DNA from 3 places in the Arthrobacter sp. LAR12-1-1.1 genome. Region 2 is predicted to be linked to each of the others. Evidence: riboswitches for the same ligand, from Rfam matches in the RefSeq annotation. Region 2 holds a riboswitch; each other region holds the start of a gene.

What was found. Region 2 has a riboswitch for S-adenosylmethionine ahead of MRBLAR12_RS22750 (DUF1737 domain-containing protein). Riboswitches for the same ligand answer to the same signal wherever they lie in the genome.
Region 1: it holds a riboswitch for S-adenosylmethionine, as region 2 does, so the genes downstream of both, metX (homoserine O-acetyltransferase MetX) here and MRBLAR12_RS22750 (DUF1737 domain-containing protein) in region 2, are expected to answer to the same signal.
Region 3: it holds a riboswitch for S-adenosylmethionine, as region 2 does, so the genes downstream of both, MRBLAR12_RS11145 (aminotransferase class V-fold PLP-dependent enzyme) here and MRBLAR12_RS22750 (DUF1737 domain-containing protein) in region 2, are expected to answer to the same signal.

Annotation. Positions count from the first base shown of each region.
Region 1 is NZ_JBEGIG010000034.1:308,196-315,010, forward strand. It holds gene MRBLAR12_RS17460 (histidine phosphatase family protein) at 1-370, opposite strand, end outside; gene MRBLAR12_RS17465 (CPBP family intramembrane glutamic endopeptidase) at 471-1,238, shown strand; gene MRBLAR12_RS17470 (VOC family protein) at 1,336-1,974, opposite strand; SAM riboswitch class IV at 2,145-2,260, shown strand; gene MRBLAR12_RS17475 (bifunctional o-acetylhomoserine/o-acetylserine sulfhydrylase) at 2,323-3,639, shown strand; SAM riboswitch class IV at 3,755-3,870, shown strand; gene metX (homoserine O-acetyltransferase MetX) at 3,882-5,021, shown strand; gene MRBLAR12_RS17485 (MFS transporter) at 5,188-6,567, shown strand; gene MRBLAR12_RS17490 (LysR family transcriptional regulator) at 6,659-6,815, opposite strand, start outside.
Region 2 is NZ_JBEGIG010000078.1:138,556-145,370, forward strand. It holds gene cls (cardiolipin synthase) at 1-281, opposite strand, end outside; gene MRBLAR12_RS22740 (aminodeoxychorismate lyase) at 375-1,343, shown strand; gene MRBLAR12_RS22745 (hypothetical protein) at 1,507-2,463, opposite strand; SAM riboswitch class IV at 2,805-2,919, shown strand; gene MRBLAR12_RS22750 (DUF1737 domain-containing protein) at 2,932-3,261, shown strand; gene MRBLAR12_RS22755 (rhodanese-like domain-containing protein) at 3,258-3,677, shown strand; gene MRBLAR12_RS22760 (O-succinylhomoserine sulfhydrylase) at 3,677-4,885, shown strand; gene MRBLAR12_RS22765 (DUF305 domain-containing protein) at 5,001-5,609, opposite strand; gene MRBLAR12_RS22770 (hypothetical protein) at 5,856-6,152, shown strand; gene MRBLAR12_RS22775 (multicopper oxidase family protein) at 6,373-6,815, opposite strand, start outside.
Region 3 is NZ_JBEGIG010000012.1:665,125-671,939, forward strand. It holds gene MRBLAR12_RS11135 (Nramp family divalent metal transporter) at 1-957, opposite strand, end outside; gene MRBLAR12_RS11140 (class I SAM-dependent methyltransferase) at 1,090-1,866, opposite strand; gene MRBLAR12_RS11145 (aminotransferase class V-fold PLP-dependent enzyme) at 2,020-3,438, opposite strand; SAM riboswitch class IV at 3,473-3,586, opposite strand; gene hisN (histidinol-phosphatase) at 3,748-4,560, opposite strand; gene rsgA (ribosome small subunit-dependent GTPase A) at 4,639-5,754, opposite strand; gene aroA (3-phosphoshikimate 1-carboxyvinyltransferase) at 5,738-6,815, opposite strand, start outside.

The sequences.
Region 1 (6,815 bases), on a different contig from region 2:
CCTCGCGGAAGCGGTAGAAGAAGTGCCCGTAGGCGTTGCGGAGCTCCTTCTGGTCCTCGATGTCGCCGGCGATCTGAAAGTTGGCCCAGTCCTGTTCGCGCAGGCGCGGTTCCTCGATCACCCGCTCCACGAGGGGACCGAGGTTGAGCGCCTCGAGGGTCTGGTAGGCGCGCAGGTACGGGGAGACGTAGACGCACACCGGACGGCCGCCCAGCTGGCGCCGGACCTCCTCCCCGGCCGCGGTGGCCTGCTCCAGGCCCAGGGGTGTCAACGGGATCCGGTAGTCCGGAACACGGTTGTAGATCGAGGTATCGGCATTGGCGGCAGACTGGCCGTGCCGGATCATGATGATTTTCCGGGGCGCACTCATAATCCCCAAGCATAGGGCTCCCAAAAAGCCGGTGGCACCGGCGCGGCCGGCACCACGCGGGCACCAGCAAACAATCGGCAACTGCAGGCAAGATAGGAACATGTTGGTTCCCTCCCGCCGTCGGCTGCGGTTCGAAATGTTGATTGTCCTGGGCCTGTCGCTGGGGCAGTCCGCGGTCTACTCCCTGGTGCAGTTGCTGGACAAGATGACCACGGCGCCACTGGCCCAGGGGACGTCCACGCTGAACCGTTCGCAGAGCCCGCGCGAATACTTCGACCTCACCTACCAGATGCTGGACATCTTCTTCGCGCTGGTCCCGGTGGCCCTCGTGATCTACTTCCTCACCGAACACTGGCCGGCCGGAGAGCGCGGAACCTCGGCGTTCCGAAAGATCGGCTTCGACTTCGCCCGGCCCGGCAAGGACCTCCTGCAGGGGCTGGGGCTCGCCGCGCTCATCGGCATTCCGTCCCTGGGACTCTACGCCGCCGGCCGGGCGCTGGGGATCACGACGTCGATCATCCCCAGCGCGCTGGACCCGTACTGGTGGACCGTGCCGGTACTGGTCCTGTCCGCGATCCGGCACGGGATCGTGGAGGAAGTGATTGTGGTGGGCTACCTGCTGGACCGGCTCGGGAAACTGGGCTGGGGCATGCCGGCGGCCATCGCCGCCAGCGCCCTGCTCCGCGGCAGCTACCACCTGTACCAGGGGTTCGGGCCGTTCATCGGCAACGCGATAATGGGCGTCGTCTTCGCGCTGGTCTACACGCGGACCAAACGGGTGATGCCGCTCGTGATCGCCCACGCCATCCTGGACACCGTGGCGTTCGTGGGATTCAGTCTGTTCGGCAAGGCCGTGGGCCTGGGCTGAGTACCTGGCCGGCCTTTAAATGATCTCGGCCGCCATCTCCTAGGTGACATCGTTGGCACCTAAGAGATGGCGGCCGAAGCGTGGGGCAGGTGGAGCGTTAGATCGTGACCGCTCCGGAGGCTGTCTCGAAGGTGACAGAGAGGATGCCCGGAGTACCGTGCGGCGCGATCCAGTTCACGGCGACGTCTTCCAGCGGCTTTTCAACCGGCTCGCCCAGCCATTCCGTCACGCGCGCTGCCGAACCGGCAATGGTCAGTGCGGACATCTTGACTTCGCTCGCGTAGGCGTTGGACGGGTGCAGCTCCGGGTCGCCCTCCCATTTGAGCATGTAGGGCACTTGGGGGTCCGCGATGAGCCCCAGGATGCCGATCTGCTTCCAGACCAGTTCGCGGCCGTCCGGAAACTTCCGGTTGCCGTTGACGGCCGCGCGGCCCAGCCGCTCCTCGAACGGGGCGAGATCGTCAACCTCGACGCACCAGCCCATCCAGCCGCCGCCCGCTTCCGAGCGTGCCCGGACTGCCTGGCCGAACGGGGCCTTGTCCGATGCCGGGTGGTTCAGGACCTCCACGACTTCCAGGTACTTGTGTCCCGCGAGCGGGATAATCATGTTGCGTGTCCCGAAACGGGGGTGCACTCCACCCTTCACGGCTTCAACGCCGAGGGCAGACGCAATACGTTCAGTGGTGGCTGCCAAGCCATCGTGTTCACAGGCGTAAGAGACGTGATCCATGCGCATGCCATCATCTTGGCACTTTGTGATGGACCTCTCAGCTTAGGTTCCCCTAACCGTCATGGGATGTCCGACGGCGGCAGGCGCGGTGTCCCGCGAGGCGCCGCCACGGCAACCGTCTTCATCTTCGTCACAAAGCTATCCAGGGCTCCGCCGCCATTCCTACACTGAAGCCAGGTCATGAGTGCCAGCGCACAGCCCCGGCTTGCTGGCCGGCAACCCTCGTATCGCGGTGGGGTGCCCCGGGTGAAGACCTGGCCGTCCGGCGCCCGCCGGAGGGCAAGCGCGGCGCCTGTGCCGGTCCGGGCCCAAAGCCCTGGCCGGTGCTGTGCCCGGTCCCTTTGAGGAGCATCAATGTCCAACGCCTGGTCCTTCGAAACCCGCCAGATCCACGCCGGCCAGGAGCCGGACAGCGCCACCGGCGCGCGGTCCCTGCCCATCTACCAGACGACGTCGTTCGTGTTCCCCAGCGCCGAAAGCGCCGCCAACCGCTTCGCACTCGCCGAACTCGCCCCCATCTACACCCGGATCGGCAACCCCACGCAGGACGCCGTCGAGCAGCGCGTGGCCAGCCTGGAAGGCGGCCTCGCGGCCCTGCTGCTCAGCTCCGGCCAGGCCGCGGAGACCTTCGCGATCCTCAACGTCGCCGAGGCCGGGGACCATGTGGTGGCCAGCCCCAGCCTCTACGGCGGAACCTACAACCTGCTCGCCCACACGCTGAAGAAATTCGGCATCTCCGTGACCTTCGTGGAGGACCCGGACAACCTGGACCAGTGGCGGGACGCCGTCCGGTCCAACACCAAGCTGTTCTTCGGCGAAGTGGTCTCCAACCCCCGCCAGGACGTCCTGGACATCGAGGGCATCTCCGATGTGGCGCACGAGGCCGGGGTGCCGCTGATCGTCGACAACACGCTCTCCACCCCGTACCTGATCCGGCCCATCGAGTGGGGCGCGGACATCGTGGTCCACTCCGCCACCAAGTACCTCGGCGGCCATGGCGCCGCGATCGCCGGCGTGATCGTGGACTCCGGCAACTTCGACTTCGGCAAGGACCCGGAGCGGTTCCCCGGTTTCAACACCCCGGACCCTACCTACAACGGCCTGGTTTACGCCCGCGATCTCGGTGCGGAGGGGGCGCTGGGCGCGAACCTTTCCTACATCCTCAAGGCCCGCGTCCAGCTCCTGCGCGACCTCGGCTCCGCCGTTTCCCCGTTCAACGCCTTCCTCATCGCCCAGGGCATCGAAACGCTGAGCCTGCGGGTCGAACGCCACGTGGCCAACGCCACCAAGGTGGCGCACTGGCTGGAGGCAAGGGACGACGTCGAATCGGTCGCCTACGCCGGGCTGCCGTCCAGCCCCTGGTACGAGCGAGGCCGCAAGTACGGGCCCAAGGGGACCGGCGCCGTCGTGGCGTTCAACATCGCCGGGGGAGCCGAGGCCGGCAAGCGGTTCGTCGATGCGCTCGAACTGCACTCGCACGTCGCGAACATCGGCGATGTCCGTTCCCTGGTAATCCACCCGGCGTCGACCACCCACAGCCAGCTCTCGCCCGAACAGCAGGCGATCGCCGGCGTCAATCCTGGGCTGGTGCGGCTTTCGGTGGGCCTGGAACACATCGACGACATCCTCGCGGACCTCGACGCCGGATTCCGCGCGGCCAAGGGCGCCTAGGCAAGCAGGGCGGCCGGCGGCCGGTGTCCCCTCGACGGGACGGCCGGCCGCCGGGCTGTCACATGGAAGTCACAATCTTCGTGATTTCCGCCCCCTGTTTCGTAGACTCGTACCAGGTCATGAGTGCCAGTGACAGCCCCGGCTTGCTGGCCGGCAACCCTCCTATTGCGGCGGGGTGCCCCGGGTGAAGACCTGGCCTGCCGGTCAGCTGACGGCAGGCAAGCGCGAAGATAGGTCCTCACATGACGATTGCCGTCACCCGCACGGGTGCTCCCGAAACCAAGCCATCCCGCAACCCGGACGGGACCGTCCAGTACGTCCGGATCGGCGACCTGCAGCTCGAATCAGGGATTCCGCTGCCCGATGTGGTCCTCGCCTACGAGACGTGGGGGACCCTGAACGCGGACGCCTCCAACGCCGTCCTCATAGAACACGCCCTGACCGGCGACACGCACGTGACCCGCGGCGACAGCGAGGAACCCGGCTGGTGGGAACAGCTCGCCGGACCCGGGGCTCCCGTGGACACTGACAAGTACTTCGTCGTTTCAATCAACATCCTGGGCGGCTGCCACGGTTCCACGGGACCCTCCACCCCGGCCCCCGACGGGCGCCCCTGGGGATCGCGGTTCCCGCTCGTCACCCTGCGGGACACCGCCGCTGCCGAGGCGCGGCTGGCCGACGCCCTGGGCATCGGCAGCTGGTATGCCGTGCTGGGCGGCTCACTCGGCGGCGCGCGCGCACTCGAATGGGCCGTCACGTTCCCCGGCCGGGTCCGGCGCTGCGCCGTGATTTCCGTCGGCGCCAGCAGCACGGCCGAACAGATTGCCTTCGCGCAGGCCCAGACCCTGGCCATCCGCCAGGACCCCCATTTCAACGGCGGAAATTACTACGGCGGCCCGGAACCCGAAGCAGGTCTCGCCCTCGCCCGCCGCATCGCGCACATCACCTACCGCTCGGCGGCCGAACTGGACGGCCGGTTTGGCCGGAACGCCCAGGAGTCCGAGGCGACCCTGGAAGCCGGGTCGCTGGCCGGACGCGGGCGCTACCAGGTGGAAAGCTACCTGGACCACCAGGGCAGCAAACTGGTCCGGCGCTTTGACGCGAACAGCTACATCGCCATCACCGAAGCCCTCATGAGCCACGATGTCTGCCGGGGGCGCGGAAGCCTCGGGGAGGCCCTGGCTCCGGCCACCGCAGAGTTCCTGGTGGCGGCCGTGGACTCGGACCGCCTGTATTTCCCGGCCCAGTCCCGTCAACTGGCCGAGGCCTTGCCGGGCGGCCCGGAACTGCACATCATTGAAGCGCCGATCGGCCACGACGGCTTCCTGACCGAAATCGGCCAGCTCAGCGCCCAGCTGCGGGAGGCCTTCTTCGGCCACTAGACCACATCGGTTGTGCATTTTTGCAGACGCGCTCTGCACTAATGGCCGTTGATGCTCAGGGCGGGAGCGTCCATACTCATGGGGAATGACGCCATGTGCCCTACATCACGGGCGTCCTCAGCCCAATGGTCCACAGGGTGTCGACGGAGACACCGAAGGAGTCACGATGAGTACGGAAAACGCCGCGAGGCGCGCTGAAGAAACGGACGTCAAATCGTCCGGCCTGAAGAAGGTAGTCACGGCCTCCATGGCCGGCACGGTGGTTGAGTGGTACGAATTCTTCCTCTACGCCTCCGCCGCCACCCTTGTCTTCGGCAAGCTGTTCTTTCCCAATACCGGTTCGGAATTGGACGGCATCATTGCCGCGTTCGTCACCTATGCGGTCGGCTTTGTTGCCCGCCCCATCGGTGGCATCGTCTTCGGCCACTTCGGCGACAAGTTCGGCCGCAAGAAACTGCTCCAGCTGAGCATCATCCTTGTCGGCGTTGCCACCTTCGCGATGGGCTGCCTGCCGACTTTCCAGCAGATCGGCTACTGGGCCCCGGCCCTGCTGGTCTTCCTGCGCTTCGTCCAGGGCTTCGCCGTCGGCGGTGAGTGGGGCGGCGCAGTCCTCCTCGTTGCCGAGCACAGCCCGAGCAAGTCCCGCGGATTCTGGTCAAGCTGGCCGCAGTCGGCGGTTCCGATGGGCAACCTGCTGGCCACCGGTGTGCTGTTCACCCTGTCCGCCACGCTGTCCTCCGCCGAGTTCCTCAGCTGGGGCTGGCGTGTGGCCTTCTGGCTCTCTGCTGTGATCGTGATCGTCGGCTACTACATCCGCACTAAGGTCCAGGACGCCCCGATCTTCCTGGAGGCCCGCAAAGAGGTCACCGTTGAGAACAAGGGCTACGGCGTCGCCGAAGTCTTCCGCCGCTACCCGCGCGGCGTCTTCACCGCCATGGGTCTGCGCTTCGCGGAGAACATCCTCTACTATCTTGTGGTCACCTTCTCCATTACCTACCTGAAGGTGATTGTCCAGACGGACACCTCGCGGATCCTGCTGCTGCTGCTCGTTGCGCACCTGGTCCACTTCGCCGTGATCCCGATGGTCGGCAAGCTCTCGGACAACGTCGGCCGCAAACCGGTCTACATGGCCGGCGCTGTCCTCGGCGGCACGTGGGGCTTCTTCGCCTTCCCGATGATGGACACCAAGAACGACCTCGTCATCTTGGCCGCGATCACCATCGGTCTGCTGTTCCACGCGCTCATGTACGCCGGCCAGCCGGCACTCATGGCCGAAATGTTCCCGACCCGGATGCGCTACTCCGGTGTCTCGCTGGGCTACCAAGTCACCTCGATTGTGGCCGGTTCGCTGGCTCCGATCATCGCCGTCGCCTTGCTGAGCCAGTACAAGTCCTCCACGCCGGTGGCGATTTACCTCCTCGGCGCCTGTGTGGTCACGATGGTGGCCGTGTTCTTCCTCAAGGAAACCCGCGGCATCTCCCTGCGCGACGTCGACGCCGCCGATGCCCGTGGCACGGCCGATCTCCTCGCCGCCACCAAGAAGTAACAACGGACTAACACGGCAACAGCCCGGGCCCCGCACTGCGGGGCCCGGGCTGTTGCCGTGTGTGCCGGCAGGCTCAGCCCGCCAGGGCGGCTCAGCCCGCCAGGACCGCCTGGCGGTCGGCAATCTCGGTCCGGATCGCCTCCAGCACGGCACGGACGGGGGCGGAACGCAGCGACTCGGGCCTGGCCACTGCCCAGATGGGCAGCTGGCGCTGGAAGTCGTCCGGCAGGACGGGCAGGAAATCGGGG
Region 2 (6,815 bases):
ACTTCTTCCAAGTCCGACGTCCCGGCCCGGATCCGGGTGTTGACAGCGTCCTGTTGGGCACGGCGCCGGCGGGAGAGCCGGAAGTTGCCAAACAGCAGGAACAGGGCCAGCCCAAGGATGGGCACAATGAAGATGCCCAGCAGCCACGCCATCGCTGTGGTGGGCCGCCGGTTCCCTGGGATGATGCCCAGGACCAGGACGCGGATGGCGAAGTCGATTACCGTCAGGATCAAAACCGCCCAGGACGGTAAAGTTTCCGCCAGCGGAAATGGCCACAGCACAGGCGAACCCCTAAAAGTACAAGCCCGCGGAACAGTTCCGGAACGGGCAACGAGCAAATCCTATCCCGGGACCACCGAGACTAAGCTGGAGCCATGATCTCTGCAGCCCCTGTTCCTGCGCCCGCGACCGTGCTGGTCTTCCTCGACCCGGCGTTCGACGGCGGCCGCGTTGCCGACGCGTCGCAGCCGCAACTGATGGCCACGGACCTGGGCGCCACCCGCGGCGACGGCGTTTTCGAATCCCTCCTGGCTGTGGGCGGCCGGCCCCGCAAGATCCAGGCGCACCTGACCCGGCTGGCCGGCTCTGCCCGGCTGCTGGAGCTGGACATCCCTGCCGAGGACGCGTGGCGGCGGGCAGTGGAAACCGTCCTCCGCGAGTTCCGGGGGAAGGATCCTGCCGCGGCTGCAACAGGCGGCGCGGACGAAGACGAGGTTGTGGTGAAGCTGCTCGTGACCCGCGGGCCGGAGGGCGCCGCCGCCCCCACGTGCTGGGTCCAGGCCTCCGCGCCCGCGGCCGCGGGCCGCCGGCAGCGCGAGACCGGAATCGACGTCATCCTGCTGGACCGTGGCTACGACAGCGAAGTCGGCGAGCGCGCCCCCTGGCTGCTGCTCGGCGCCAAGACCCTCTCCTACGCCGTGAACATGGCGGCGCTGCGCTACGCCCACCGGCACGGCGCCGACGACGTCATCTTCACGTCCGCGGACGGCCGGGTCCTGGAGGGACCGACGTCGACCGTTCTGCTGGCCCACCTGGAAACCGCGGACGACGGCGCCGGTGGCGTCCGCACAACCCGGCGGCTCATCACCCCGCAGCTGGACAGCGGCATTCTGCCGGGGACCTCGCAGGGCGCCCTGTTCACCGCCGCCAAGGCCGCCGGCTGGGAGCTGGGCTACGGCCCGCTGGAGCCGAAGGACCTGCTGGATGCCGACGCGGTCTGGCTGATCTCCAGCATCCGGCTCCTGGCCCCGGTGAACCACATCGACGGCCAGGAAATCGGCACCCCGGAACTGCGACGCCAGCTCACGGCCGAACTCAACGCCCTGTTCGCCACCATCGAATAGTGCGGCCAGGCCGGTGCTGCACGGCAGGCGCCGCTGATACTCACCGGTTTTGCGGCCAGGGACCGCAGTAACGACGGCGGTTTGTGGGAACACGCCGTCCTCCGGCCTCAAAGGTGGGGAGACTCAGCGACTGCGTGAGCACACCGTTCTGCCGGGCCGCGCTTCACCCCAGGGCGTCCGCGGGAACCGCCGGGCACCGCCGGAACGAGGCCGGGTTGAACGCCGGGAGCATGAACGTGGCCAGCACGGCGTCGAGCATTTCCGGGGCCCAGGTGCTGTTCTCTCCCAGGGTCGCGCAGACGCCCAGTACCACGGGGGTTCCGTCCGCGCGGCGGCGAATCCGGACCTGGACCGGCCCGGTCAGCCCGAGCGTGCGGACGGCGGCCAGGCCCAGCTTCCGCACGTCCCCGGCCTGGCTCGCCGGCACCCTGCGGCTGACTTCGTCGCTGCCGGCGTGTCCATACGGGGTCCTGGTCTTCTCGAGGACCACCGCCACCGGCGCCATCGCGTTGCGTGCCGGAGTGCCGAACACCAGGCACACGTAGTCGGCGCCCGGGACAAACTCCTGGACAAGTTGCCCCGCCGGCATGTTCTTCCAGCTAACCGAGGCGGTTCCGGCCAGCACGTGGACACCATGGGAGCCTTTGAAGACCCGCGGCTTGACCACCACGGGCCCGGTGAGGGAGGCGAGGGATGCCGGCGCGGCGGCGAGGTCGCCCGGAACCGCGAACTGGGGCACCGGAATCCCGGCTGCCTGCAACGCCCAGGTGGTAAACAGCTGGTCGTTGGCGAGGGCCACCGCGGCGGGGTCGCCCACGATGATCCGCACGTCCTGGGCGAAACCGGCACGGGCCGCGGCCAGGACCGGAAGTTCCACAGTCAGGGTCGGAATGATGACGTTGATGGCTTCACGGTCCACCAGCCGGCGCAGGTCCAGGATCATGTCCGGGTCCGTCGCCGGCAGGAGCCTGACCGCGGCCGCGGCGGGGGCATCCTCCGCCTGGCGGGAGTCGGCGCGGGCGTCGGAGCCGAGATACGGGAGTCCGCGGGCTTCGAGCTGGGCCGCGACGGTCCGGCCGGCGGCGCTTGCTATCCCGGTAACCAGTATGCGCGGGCCCACAATTGCTCCATTCCGCCGTCACCGGCCGGGCCATGGCTGTAGCTCCGACGGTTCCGGCCACTGATTCACAGACAACTTGTTTTGATGGACAGACGGCTCGATTCACGGACAGCCCGAATAACCTGAGAATCCGGCCGACACGTCGGCCATGTCCTCCAGTAGACGGCGAATCGTCCGCGCACACACGAGTGGGCTGTACCCGAAATTGGAGCCCGCCACTACTCGGCCGCGCCCCGCCCCACGCTGGGCCCGGCCGGCGCCAGCGCCTGGGCGTGGCCCGGTTACGGAACATGACGACGACGGCGGTGCGGGCCGGCGTCGTAGGTGTTACGTTTTTGGGGAGTAATGAGAACCGGTGCCAAGCCCTGACTGGCCGGTCGGCAACCCTCCCTTTTCGCGGCGGGGTGCCTCAGGTGAATACTCGGCAATCGAGAATTCGAGCTGCAAGCGTGAAAGAGGAGATCCGTCGTGCCCCCCACGTCAACACCCGCGGTACCCGAAATACTCAGCACCACAGCACGCAGTGCACCACCTGCCGGCGAGGAAAGACTGGCCTACCGGCTGTTCACCGGCACGGATGACCGCGCCTTTTGTGAGCGCGTGTCCGCCGCCCTGGCCGAGGGCTATGTCCTGCACGGAAGCCCCGCCGCCACCTTCAACGGCAGCACCGTGATCGTGGCGCAGGCGCTGGTCCTGCCGGCCGCGATTGCGAGCGCGGACGCCGCCGTGGCCAATGCAGTCGATGAGCTCGATGCCGACGAGATTGACGCTGTTGGGGCATTCGAGGGCCACGCATGAGCTACGCCGGAGACCTCAGCCCCCATGAGGCGTGGGCCAAGCTGGAGGCTGGAGCCCTCCTGGTGGATGTCCGGACCGAGGGCGAATGGGCCCACATCGGCATCCCGGACACGACGTCCGCGGGCGGAAAGCGGAACGATCCGCTTTTCATCCAGTGGAACCTCGCCGGCGGCGTACCGAACCCGCACTTCGTGGAACAGCTAAGGCGAGAGGCACCGGAGGACTCCGCCGTCGAACTGGTGTTCCTTTGCCGCTCCGGTGTCCGCTCGATCGCCGCCGCGACGGCCGCGACGGCCGCCGGATACACCTCGTACAACGTTCTTGAGGGCTTCGAAGGCGAGACCGACCGTTTTGGCGACCGCACCGTCAACGGCTGGAAGAACCGCGGCCTGCCCACCAACCTTGGAAAGATCTGATGACTTTCAATCCCGACGCCGCCGGCTGGGCCGCCGACACCCAGGCTGTCCGCGGCGGCCTTGACCGCACCGGCTTCCAGGAAACCACCGAGCCGATCTTCCTCAACTCCGGATTCGTCTACGAGTCCGCGGCCGCCGCCGAGCGTGCCTTCACCGGGGAAGACGAGCGCTTCGTCTACTCCCGCTACGGCAATCCGTCCGTCGCCACGTTCCAGGAGCGGCTCCGGCTGCTCGAGGGAACCGAGGCGTGTTTTGCGACGGCGTCCGGCATGTCCGCCGTCTTCACCGCGCTGGGCGCGCTGTTGGCTGCCGGCGACCGCGTAGTCGCAGCCCGCTCGCTGTTCGGCTCGTGCTTTGTGATCCTCAACGAGATCCTGCCGCGCTGGGGTGTCGAGACGGTCTTCGTGGACGGCCCGGACCTGGAACAATGGCGCTCTGCCCTGTCCGAGCCGGCCACGGCGGTATTCTTCGAGTCGCCGTCGAACCCCATGCAGGAAATCGTGGACATCGCCGCGGTGAGCGAACTGGCGCATGCGGCCGGGGCCACGGTGGTGGTCGACAACGTCTTCGCCACCCCGCTGCTGCAGCGCTGCGGAGAGCTCGGCGCGGACGTGGTGGTCTACTCCGGCACCAAGCACATCGACGGCCAGGGCCGCGTGCTCGGCGGGGCGATCCTGGGCACCAAGGAATTCATCGACGGGCCCGTCAAGCAGCTCATGCGGCACACCGGTCCGGCGCTCTCGGCCTTCAATGCCTGGGTGCTCACCAAGGGCCTGGAGACCATGGCCCTGCGCGTCAACCATTCCTCGGCCTCCGCCCTGCGGCTGGCCGAATGGCTCGAGGGACAGCCTGCGGTCAGCTGGGTCAAGTACCCGCTGCTGCCATCCCACCCGCAGTACCCACTCGCCGTGAAGCAGATGAAGGCCGGCGGGACGGTGCTCACGCTGGAGCTTTCGCCCTCGCCGGGACGCACCGCGAAGCAGGCCGCCTTCGCGCTGCTGGACGCGCTGCGGATCATCGACATCTCCAACAACCTGGGTGATGCCAAGACGCTCATCACGCATCCTGCGACTACGACGCACCGCGCGATGGGCCCGGAAGGCCGTGCGGCGATCGGGCTCAGCGACGGCGTGGTCCGGCTTTCGGTGGGCCTGGAGGACGTGGAGGACCTGATCCGCGACCTCGGCCAGGCGCTCAAGCAGGTCTAGCGCTCAAGCAGGTCTAGCGCTCAAGCAGGTCTGGGCCAACGCAGGTCTGGGCCAACGCGGGCGGGGTGGCCGGGAAGGCCCCGGTCCGAAAACCGGACCGGGGCCGGGACGCGGGCTAGAGGTTTGCCAGCAGGGCCTTCATTTCCTGGATTTCAGCTTCCTGGGAGGTCACGATTGCCTTGCTGAGGATGAGGGCTTCCGGGTTCTTGCCTTGGCTGCTTTCAGTCTTGGCCATCATCACCGCGCCCTCATGGTGGGCGATCATCCGGGTCAGGAACAGCTTGGCCGCATCGGTTCCCTGGGCGGCGTCGAGCTTGGTGAGATCGTCACCGCCCATCATTGCGTCGCCCATGCTGTGGCCGCCGGCCATCTGGGTGGGTTCGTTCCAGGTCTTGAGCCAGACCGTCATCTTTTCGATTTCGGGTGCCTGTGCAGCCTTGATCTTCGTGGCGAGTGCGGCGATCCGGGCGTCCATGCTCTGCTTCTTGAGCATCATGTCGCTCATTTCCACGGCCTGGGCGTGGTGCGGGATCATCTCCTGGGTGAACATGGTGTCTGCCGCGTTGTGGTCCGAGGCGGCGGGGGCCGGGCTGGACGACATGCCCATGCCGCCGCTCATGCCGGGCATGGTGCCGGCGGGTGAACTTCCGGAGTTGCCCGCGCAGCCGGCAAGGGCGATGGCGGCGGCGATGCCAAGGGCAGAAATGGTCAGGGTCTTCTTCATGGGGGTCAAGTCCTTCAATAGCCAAAATGGCGTTGTTGCACGCCTGCGGATGGCACGCCCGCGCCGGGGGAAAAATCCGGCCGGAACGTGTGGGGTAAGGAGGGGCGCCGGGCACCACACGGCAAGGCCCCGTCTTACGTCCGGCTGATGGACAGATCGCCCGGCGAAGGACTTGCGGGCAGATACGAGTAGGTCAGGATCGCGCCGCCGGCGCGCGCGTCCGGGTTGTGGAGCGACGCCGGAGCCATGCCGGGAGGGGGAGCGGCCAGGGAGCCCGCGGCCGCCGACGGCACGCAGGCCGGGTGCATCGACGCAGGATCGGTGCAGCTCGACTGGCACACACACGACGCCGATGGCAGGGCGGCCCTGCCGCTACCTGTCAGCCCGGGACCCGGACTGGTCGCAGGCGGCGGAGCCATCGCGTCATGGGCAGTTGCCCCGGCCCGCGGGGAATGGGCCGCGGGATCGGATGCGAAACTGTGTGCCGTCTGGGAGGACAACCCTGCGGGGTCCGTGGAGGAAGTCACCGCCGTCATGGCATGAGCGCCATGCATACCGGTCATGATGTGCATCCCTAGGAATCCGGCCATGACGGCAAGCAAGCCCACGAGCAGGAATCCGCGGCGAAGCGCGGCTGCGGCATGGTGCATGAACGCTGCGGCCATGGCATTCTCCCTCCGGACAGCAGTGATCGGATGTCGGACAGGCTAAGGCTACATGCCGGGTGTTGGCCGGGCCGTTGCCGGGACACGTGCTGCCGTGCCTAGCGGACCTCGATCACTCCCATCATTCCTTGGTCCTCGTGGTCCAGGATGTGGCAGTGGTACACGGAGCGGCCGGCGAAATCCTTGAAATTGATCCTGACTTTCACCTGTCCATTGGCGGGCACGTTGACGACGTCCCGCCAGAGGGGTGCGTCCGGGGTGGTGCCTCGTGCCTCGATGATCTGCATCGGCCAGACATGCAGATGAAAAGGATGGTCCATCGGGCTGGGATTTATCAGGGTCCACTCTTCCACTGTCTGCGCGGCCGCGGTGGTGTCGGTCCGGCTTGCGTTGAATTCGCGGCCGTTGATGGTGAAGCTCATCATGCCCATCCCCATACCCATGCCGCCGGCGGCGAAGGTCAGCTGCCTGTGCGCGGCAACGACCGCGTTCCTCAGGTCCGCCGGCGCAGGCTGAGTTGGCACCGCCGGTGGAGCCGGGG
Region 3 (6,815 bases), on a different contig from region 2:
CGATGTCGATGCCAGGCCGGACGCGAGCAGCCCGACTGCGAAGATCACGCCGACGATGGGCCCGAGGTTGGCGGTGATGGCGGCGTGCGCGCCCTCGATTGTGTCCGTGCCCTCTTCGCCGCCGAGGGTGGAGGCGGCAAGGAGCAGCATGCCGATGTTGACCAGGCCGGCGATGGCCAGCGCGGCCACGACGTCGAACCGGGTAGCCCGGACCAGGCGCGCGACGGCCGCCGGGGGAACATGCTGGTGTTCGTCTGGCCGGTGCCGGTCCCGGGACAGGGCCGAGTGGACGTAGATGGCGTGCGGCATGACGGTGGCGCCTAGCATGCTGGCGGCCAGCAGCACCGTGTCCGGGCCCTGGAAGCCGGGCACGAGCCCGGCCAGGGCCGCCCCCGGATCCGGCGGGCTGATGAACAGCCCGGCGAGGAAGCCGATGGTGATGATGCCGAGCAGGAACATGATGATGAATTCGAAGGGCCGCTGTTTCTGCCGGGCCTGCACCGCGAGCAGGAGCATCGACACCGCGCCGACAATCACGGCGCCGAGGGGGAGTGGGAGTCCGAAAAGCAAGTACAGGGCGATTGCCCCGCCCACTACCTCTGCGAGGTCGGTGGCGGCGGCCACGACTTCGGCCTGCAGCCAGAAGGCGCGCCGCCAGAAGGGCTTGAGCCGCTCGCCGAGAATCTCCGGGAGGCTCTTGCCCGTGACGATCCCGAGCTTGGCGGACTGGTACTGGACCAGGACTGCCATGATGTTGGCGGCCACGAGGACCCACACAAGCAGGTAGCCGTATTGGGCGCCGGCGGTCAGGTTGGCGGCCACGTTTCCGGGGTCCACGTACGCGATTGACGCCACGAACGCTGGCCCCAACAGGCCGATCAGCGCCCTGCGGGCACCCGGATGCTTGTAGGTCTGTGCGCCCTGGGGCGGTTGCTCGTGGCCCTTTACATCCAGCACTGCCGCTCCTGTGATTTGGCGCGTCCACGTTGACGCGATGATTGGCTGGCCGGAATAGCAGCCAGTGTCAAAGTTTTGTGCGACTACAAGTAATTATTAGGTATACCGAAACGATAAGCCCCGGCGATGGCCTCACGCAATCCGGAAGGCCCGCCACGTCTGGGTCAGGTAAGGCAACCGGAGCACGTCGCCGGGGGCGTGGCCCAGGTGCTCGTGCAGGTACCAGTCGAGGTTGGCCATGACTTTGGCCCGGGTGGACTCCGATGCCGCGAGGTAGTAGCTGCGGGACTTGGTCAGCTCCTGGATGTCCTCCGTGGTGACGGAATCCTCCCACCGGGTCAGGTGGCTCTCCACTCCGGTGAACTCGGGGCCCACCGGCGGGCGGAAGTGTGGCTTGAGGACGTCCCCGGCGTGCATGATGCGTGAGAGCCGGTGCACCCAGGGCACAGCGGTGTCCAGTTGGTTCCAGGTCAGGCCCAGCACGCCGTGCGGCCGCAGGATCCGGGCAATCTCGGCGCTGGCCAGGCGAGGGTCGCACCAGTGCCATGCCTGGGCGACCGTGACGAGATCGAACGTCTCTGGCTCCAGGCCCGTCTTCTCGGCACTGCTCTCGATGGCGGTGACACCGGGCAGGGTCCGGCGCAACTGCTCGAGCATGTCCGCTGAGGGGTCAACAGCCACCGTGCGCAGTCCACGTTCTGCCAGAAGCGCCGTGAACTTTCCGGTGCCGGCGCCAATGTCCGCGGCGTCCTTGGCCCCCGCCGGAATCAGCCAGTCGGCCGACTCCTGCGGATAGCTAGGGCGGACGCGTTCATAGTGCTCCCCGCCGTCCTGGAAGCTTTGTCCGAGTTCCTGGCGACGTTCACTGTGCAGTTTGGGGCCACTGTGCAGTTTGGAACCACTGTGCAGTTTGGAGCTACTGTGCAGTTGGGGTCCGCCGCTTGCCACGTGCGATCTCCTTCGGGAAGGTCCTGCTGGTTTCAGATACCTTTCGAATTTACCGCACCGGCGCTGGGGTCCTGATCCTGCCTCGGGTTAGTACACCTGCTTAGTCCGCCGTGCCTAGTCCTCCGTGCACGGCGCGGCACCAGCGGTGCCCGGGGTGTTCGGCGCCCAGTGAGGGTAGCTGCGGGTATCGTTGGCCGGCACCCAGCGGCCGGCGTCCACCACGTAGTCCCAGCCGAGTCCCGTTTGCCGCAGCTGCTGCAGGCCGGCCAACAGGCGCTCGGCGTCCTCCAGCCGTGAGCCGAGGCCGAAGCTGGCGCGCAGGGAGCCTGCAGGCAGGCCGAGCCGCTTGAGCAGCGGGTGGGCGCAGAAGCGGCCGTCGCGCAGGCCAATGCCGTGTTCGGCCGACAGGTAGGCGGCCACCAGCCCGGCGTCGTAGCCTTCCACCGAAAAGTTCACGACGCCGATGGTGCCGGTGCCCGGTAGATCGACTCCGGGGGAAGAAGCGGGAGTCGAATCGGCAAAGATCCGGTGAACGGTCACGCCGTCAATGCCGTGCAGACCCTCGACGAGGAAGGACCGGATGGCGTCCTCGTGGGCCTGCCACTGCTCCGGGTCCAGGGCCGCGATCACTTGGGTGGCGCGGGCCAGGGCGGCCGCGCCGAGGACGTTCGGCGAGCCGCCCTCGTGCCGGGCGGGTCCGGTGGTCCAGCTGACGGAGTCGAGCCGGGCGTCCCGGACCGCGCCGCCGCCGGCCAGGTGCGGGGTGCCGGCGTCGAGCCAGTCCGTCCGCCCCACCAGCACGCCGGCGCCGAACGGGGCGTAAAGCTTGTGCCCCGAGAAGGCGAGGTAGTCGACGTCGTCCGCGGCGATGTCGATCCGCCGGTGCGGGGCCAGCTGCGCGGCGTCGACGACGATCCTGGCGCCGTACTCGTGCGCCAGTGCGGCAAGAGTCCGGATCGGCAGGATCTCCCCGGTGACATTGGAAGCGCCGGTGACGGCCAGCAGACTCACGCCGCCGCGGGCGAGCTCGTCCCGCAGGCGGTCCACAGTGGCCGCGAGGGTGGGGGCGGCCACGACGCTGCGGTGCGGGACGTTCTGCCAGGGCAGGAGGTTGGCGTGGTGCTCGATGTCGAGGTAGAGGACCTCGCCCACCGGCCGTCCGTCGCGGAGCGGCAGGCAGCCGGCCAGCAGGTTCAGGGAATCGGTGGTGTTGCGGGTGAAGATCACCGAATCGTCCGGCCGGCCGCCCACGAAGTCCCGCACGATGTCCCGGGCGTTCTCGTAGACGGACGTGCTGATCTGCGAAGCGTAGCCGGCGCCGCGGTGCACGCTCGCGTAGTACGGCAGGATTTCGTTCAGGTAGGCCGAGACGACGGACAGTGCCGGGGCGGAGGCGCCGTAGTCGAGGTTGGCGTAGCGGGCGTGGCCGCCGGTGATCAGCGGGGCCTGGATTTCGGCGCCGGTGACGGCGGCCAGCGGGCGGGCCGCAGCGGCGTGGAATTCGGGGGCTGCGGGAAAAATGGCAGTTGTCATGGGACCTCACTCGACCAGGACCCCACATCATGGGAATCCGCGCTTGCCGGGTCCGTTCCGGACCGGCCAGGTCGTCACCCGGGGCACCCCACCGCGTCTGGAGGGTTGCCGGCCAGCAAACCGGGGTTTAGCGCTGGCACTCGTGACCTGCATCGAGCGTAGGACATCCGCGCAGCCGGGGAAAAGACGGCCAGCGATTGTGAAGCGGATTGTTACGTGCGAAAAACGCATGTTCGTCGAACAAAAAGCGGCGGCAGGCCCCGGGTGGGGGCTGCCGCCGCAGTTTGTTCGATTGCGCCGTGATTGAGCCTAGAGGAGGTCGTCGAGTCCGGGGTTGAGCCGCTTGAGGACTTCCGAGTGGAGGATCGAATTGGTGGCGAGGGCGTTGCCGCCGAAGGGGCCGTCCTCGCCCTCGAGCGACGTGAAGCGGCCGCCGGCCTCGGTCACGATCGGAACCAGCGCGGCCATGTCGTAGAGGTTCAGCTCGGGTTCGCAGGCGATGTCCACAGCCCCCTCGGCCACGAGGCAGTACGACCAGAAGTCACCGTAGGCGCGGGTACGCCACACTTCCTCGGTGAGGCCCAGGAACTCGTCCAGGTTCCCGCGTTCCTTCCAGCCGCCAAGGCTGGAGTAGGACAGCGAGGCGTCCTCGAGCTTGGAGACGTTGGATACTTTCAGCCGAGTGGCGGCGGCGAGCGAGCGGCCCGTGTAGGCGCCCGCACCCTTGGCGGCCCACCAGCGCTTGCCCAGTGCCGGTGCGCTGACGACGCCGACCACCGGCTCGCCCTCATCGACGAGGGCGATCAGGGTGGCCCAGACCGGGACGCCGCGGACAAAGTTCTTGGTGCCATCGATCGGGTCAATGATCCAGCGGCGGGAGCCGTGGCCCGAGCTGCCGAATTCTTCGCCCAGGACCGCGTCGCGCGGACGGGACCGGGAGAGCTGGCCGCGGATGGCCTCTTCGGCGGACTTGTCGGCATCGGTCACGGGCGTGAGGTCCGGCTTCGTCTCGATCCGAAGGTCGAGCGCCTTAAAGCGGCTCATGGTCTGGGAATCGACCGAATCTGCCAGTACATGGGCAAGGCGCAGGTCATCGTTGTAGCTCGAAGCGGGTTGGCTCATGGTTCCAAACTACCGTCAAACCGGGCCGCCGGGCGGGAGGCCGCGGCACGGCGCCGCAGGCCCTGTTGCCGGGCGGGCTTAGGAAACGGTGCCCAGTTCCTTGGTTTCCTGCGCTTCCAGCCGCGGATCCGTGCCCAGCAGCCGGCGCAGGGACGCGAGCCTGGCGGGTCCGGAGGGCCCCGCGTGCCCGGCCGCAACCCACTTGTCGACGCCGCAATTGACGGCGGTGGAGTCGTGTTTGCAGCCGCGTTCGCAGTCGTCGGTGCCCGGTTCCAGGTCCGGGAAGGAGCGGAGGATCCGGTCCGGATCCACATGGGCCAGCCCGAAGGACCGGATGCCTGGGGTGTCGATGATCCAGCTGCCGGCTGGCGCATCGTTGACTTTGAGCGCCAGGGCGGAGGAGGACGTGTGGCGGCCGCGGCCGGTGACCGCGTTGACGCCTCCCGTGGCCCGCTCGGCCCCGGTCAGGGCGTTGACCATGGTGGACTTGCCGACGCCGGAATGGCCCAGCATCACGGTGACCTTGCCGTCGAGGTAGTCGCGCAGCTGGGACACCGCGTCCTTGTCGAGCCGGGCGGAAAGCCCGTCGTCGGAACGGGCGTCGATGCCGGAAGCGGCGGAGTCCGCGGTCTTGGAGATGATGACGGGGAAATCGAGGTGCTGGTAATTGGAGAGCAGCTCGGCGGGATCCTTGACGTCGGCCTTGGTGACGAGCAGCAGCGGCTCGATGCCGGCGTCGTACGCGGCCACCAGTGCACGGTCGATGAACCCGGTCCGCGGCTCGGGATTGGCGGCGGCGACCACCACAACCAGCTGGTCGGCGTTGGCCACGACGGCGCGTTCGATCGGGTCCGTGTCATCGGCGCTGCGGCGCAGGAGCGTCTTGCGGTCCTGGATCTTGACCAGCCGCGCGAGGGTGTCGGGCTCGCCGGTGACGTCCCCGACGAGGGACACGAAGTCGCCGGCGACCACGGGGTTGCGGCGCAGCTCCCGGGCCCGTGCCGCGATGATCTTGCGTTCGTCGGGAGTTCCTTCGCCGACGACGGCGGTGTAGCGGCCGCGGTCAACGGTGATGATGCGTCCGGTCACGGCGTCGTCGTAACTGGGCCGGTCCTTGGTGCGGGGGCGGGTGCCCTTCTTGTTCGGTCGGATCCGGACGTCGGACTCGTCCCAGGAATCAGTGCTGCGTGCCACCGGCGGTGTCCTCATCTGCGGCGGATCCCTGTGCCAGCATCGCTTCCCAGAGTTGCGGGAAATCGGGCATGGTCTTGGCCGTGGTCGCGATGTCCTGGACCTCTACGCCGGGCACGGCAAGGCCAAGGATGGCGCCGGCCGTGGCCATGCGGTGGTCCGCGTAGCTGTGCACCACACCGCCGTGCAGCGTGGCCGGGCGGATGATAAGACCGTCGGCGGTCTCTTCTGCGTCGCCGCCGAGGCGGTTGATTTCGGTGACGAGGGCAGCGAGCCGGTCCGTTTCGTGGCCCCGGAGGTGGGCGATGCCGCTCAACCGGGAGGGGCCGGCGGCGAGGGCGCAAAGCGCCGCCACGGTGGGGGCGAGCTCGCTGGTCTCGTCGAAGTCGCCGCCCTTGATCTCCGGGCCGCCGCTGACGGTCAAGGTGCCGCCGTCCACTGTCACGGTTGCGCCCATAGCGGTCAGGATGCCGCGCCAGAGGTCACCGACCTGCGTGGTCTTCGCGGGCCAGTTCGGGATCCGCACGGTGCCGCGGGTGGCCAGGGCCGCCGCGAGGAACGGCCCGGCGTTCGAGAGGTCCTGCTCGATCCGCTGGTCGAAGGCGCGGATCGGGCCAGGGGAGACGACCCAGTGGTTCGGCACCGAGTCATCGACCGCCACGCCCACCCCGCGCAGCACGGCCACGGTCATGTTGATGTGGTCCAGGCTCGGCACGGGCTTTCCGACGTGTTCGAGATGGAGTCCCTCGGTAAAGCGGGCCCCCGCCAGCAGCAGGGCGGAGACGAACTGGGACGATGCGCTGGCGTCGATGATGAGGTGGCCGCCGCGTACTTCGCCAGTGCCGTGGACGGTGAAGGGCAACGACGACGCCGAACCGCCGTCGGGTGCGGTCACTGCCACTCCCAAACCGGCCAGGGCCTCGATGATGGTGCCCATCGGGCGATTGCGGGCGTGCGGGTCGCCGTCGAAGCGGGACTCACCGCGGCGCAGCGCCGCCACCGGAGGCACAAAGCGCATGACCGTGCCGGCCAGGCCGCAGTCGATCGCGGTGTCCGCCGCGTCG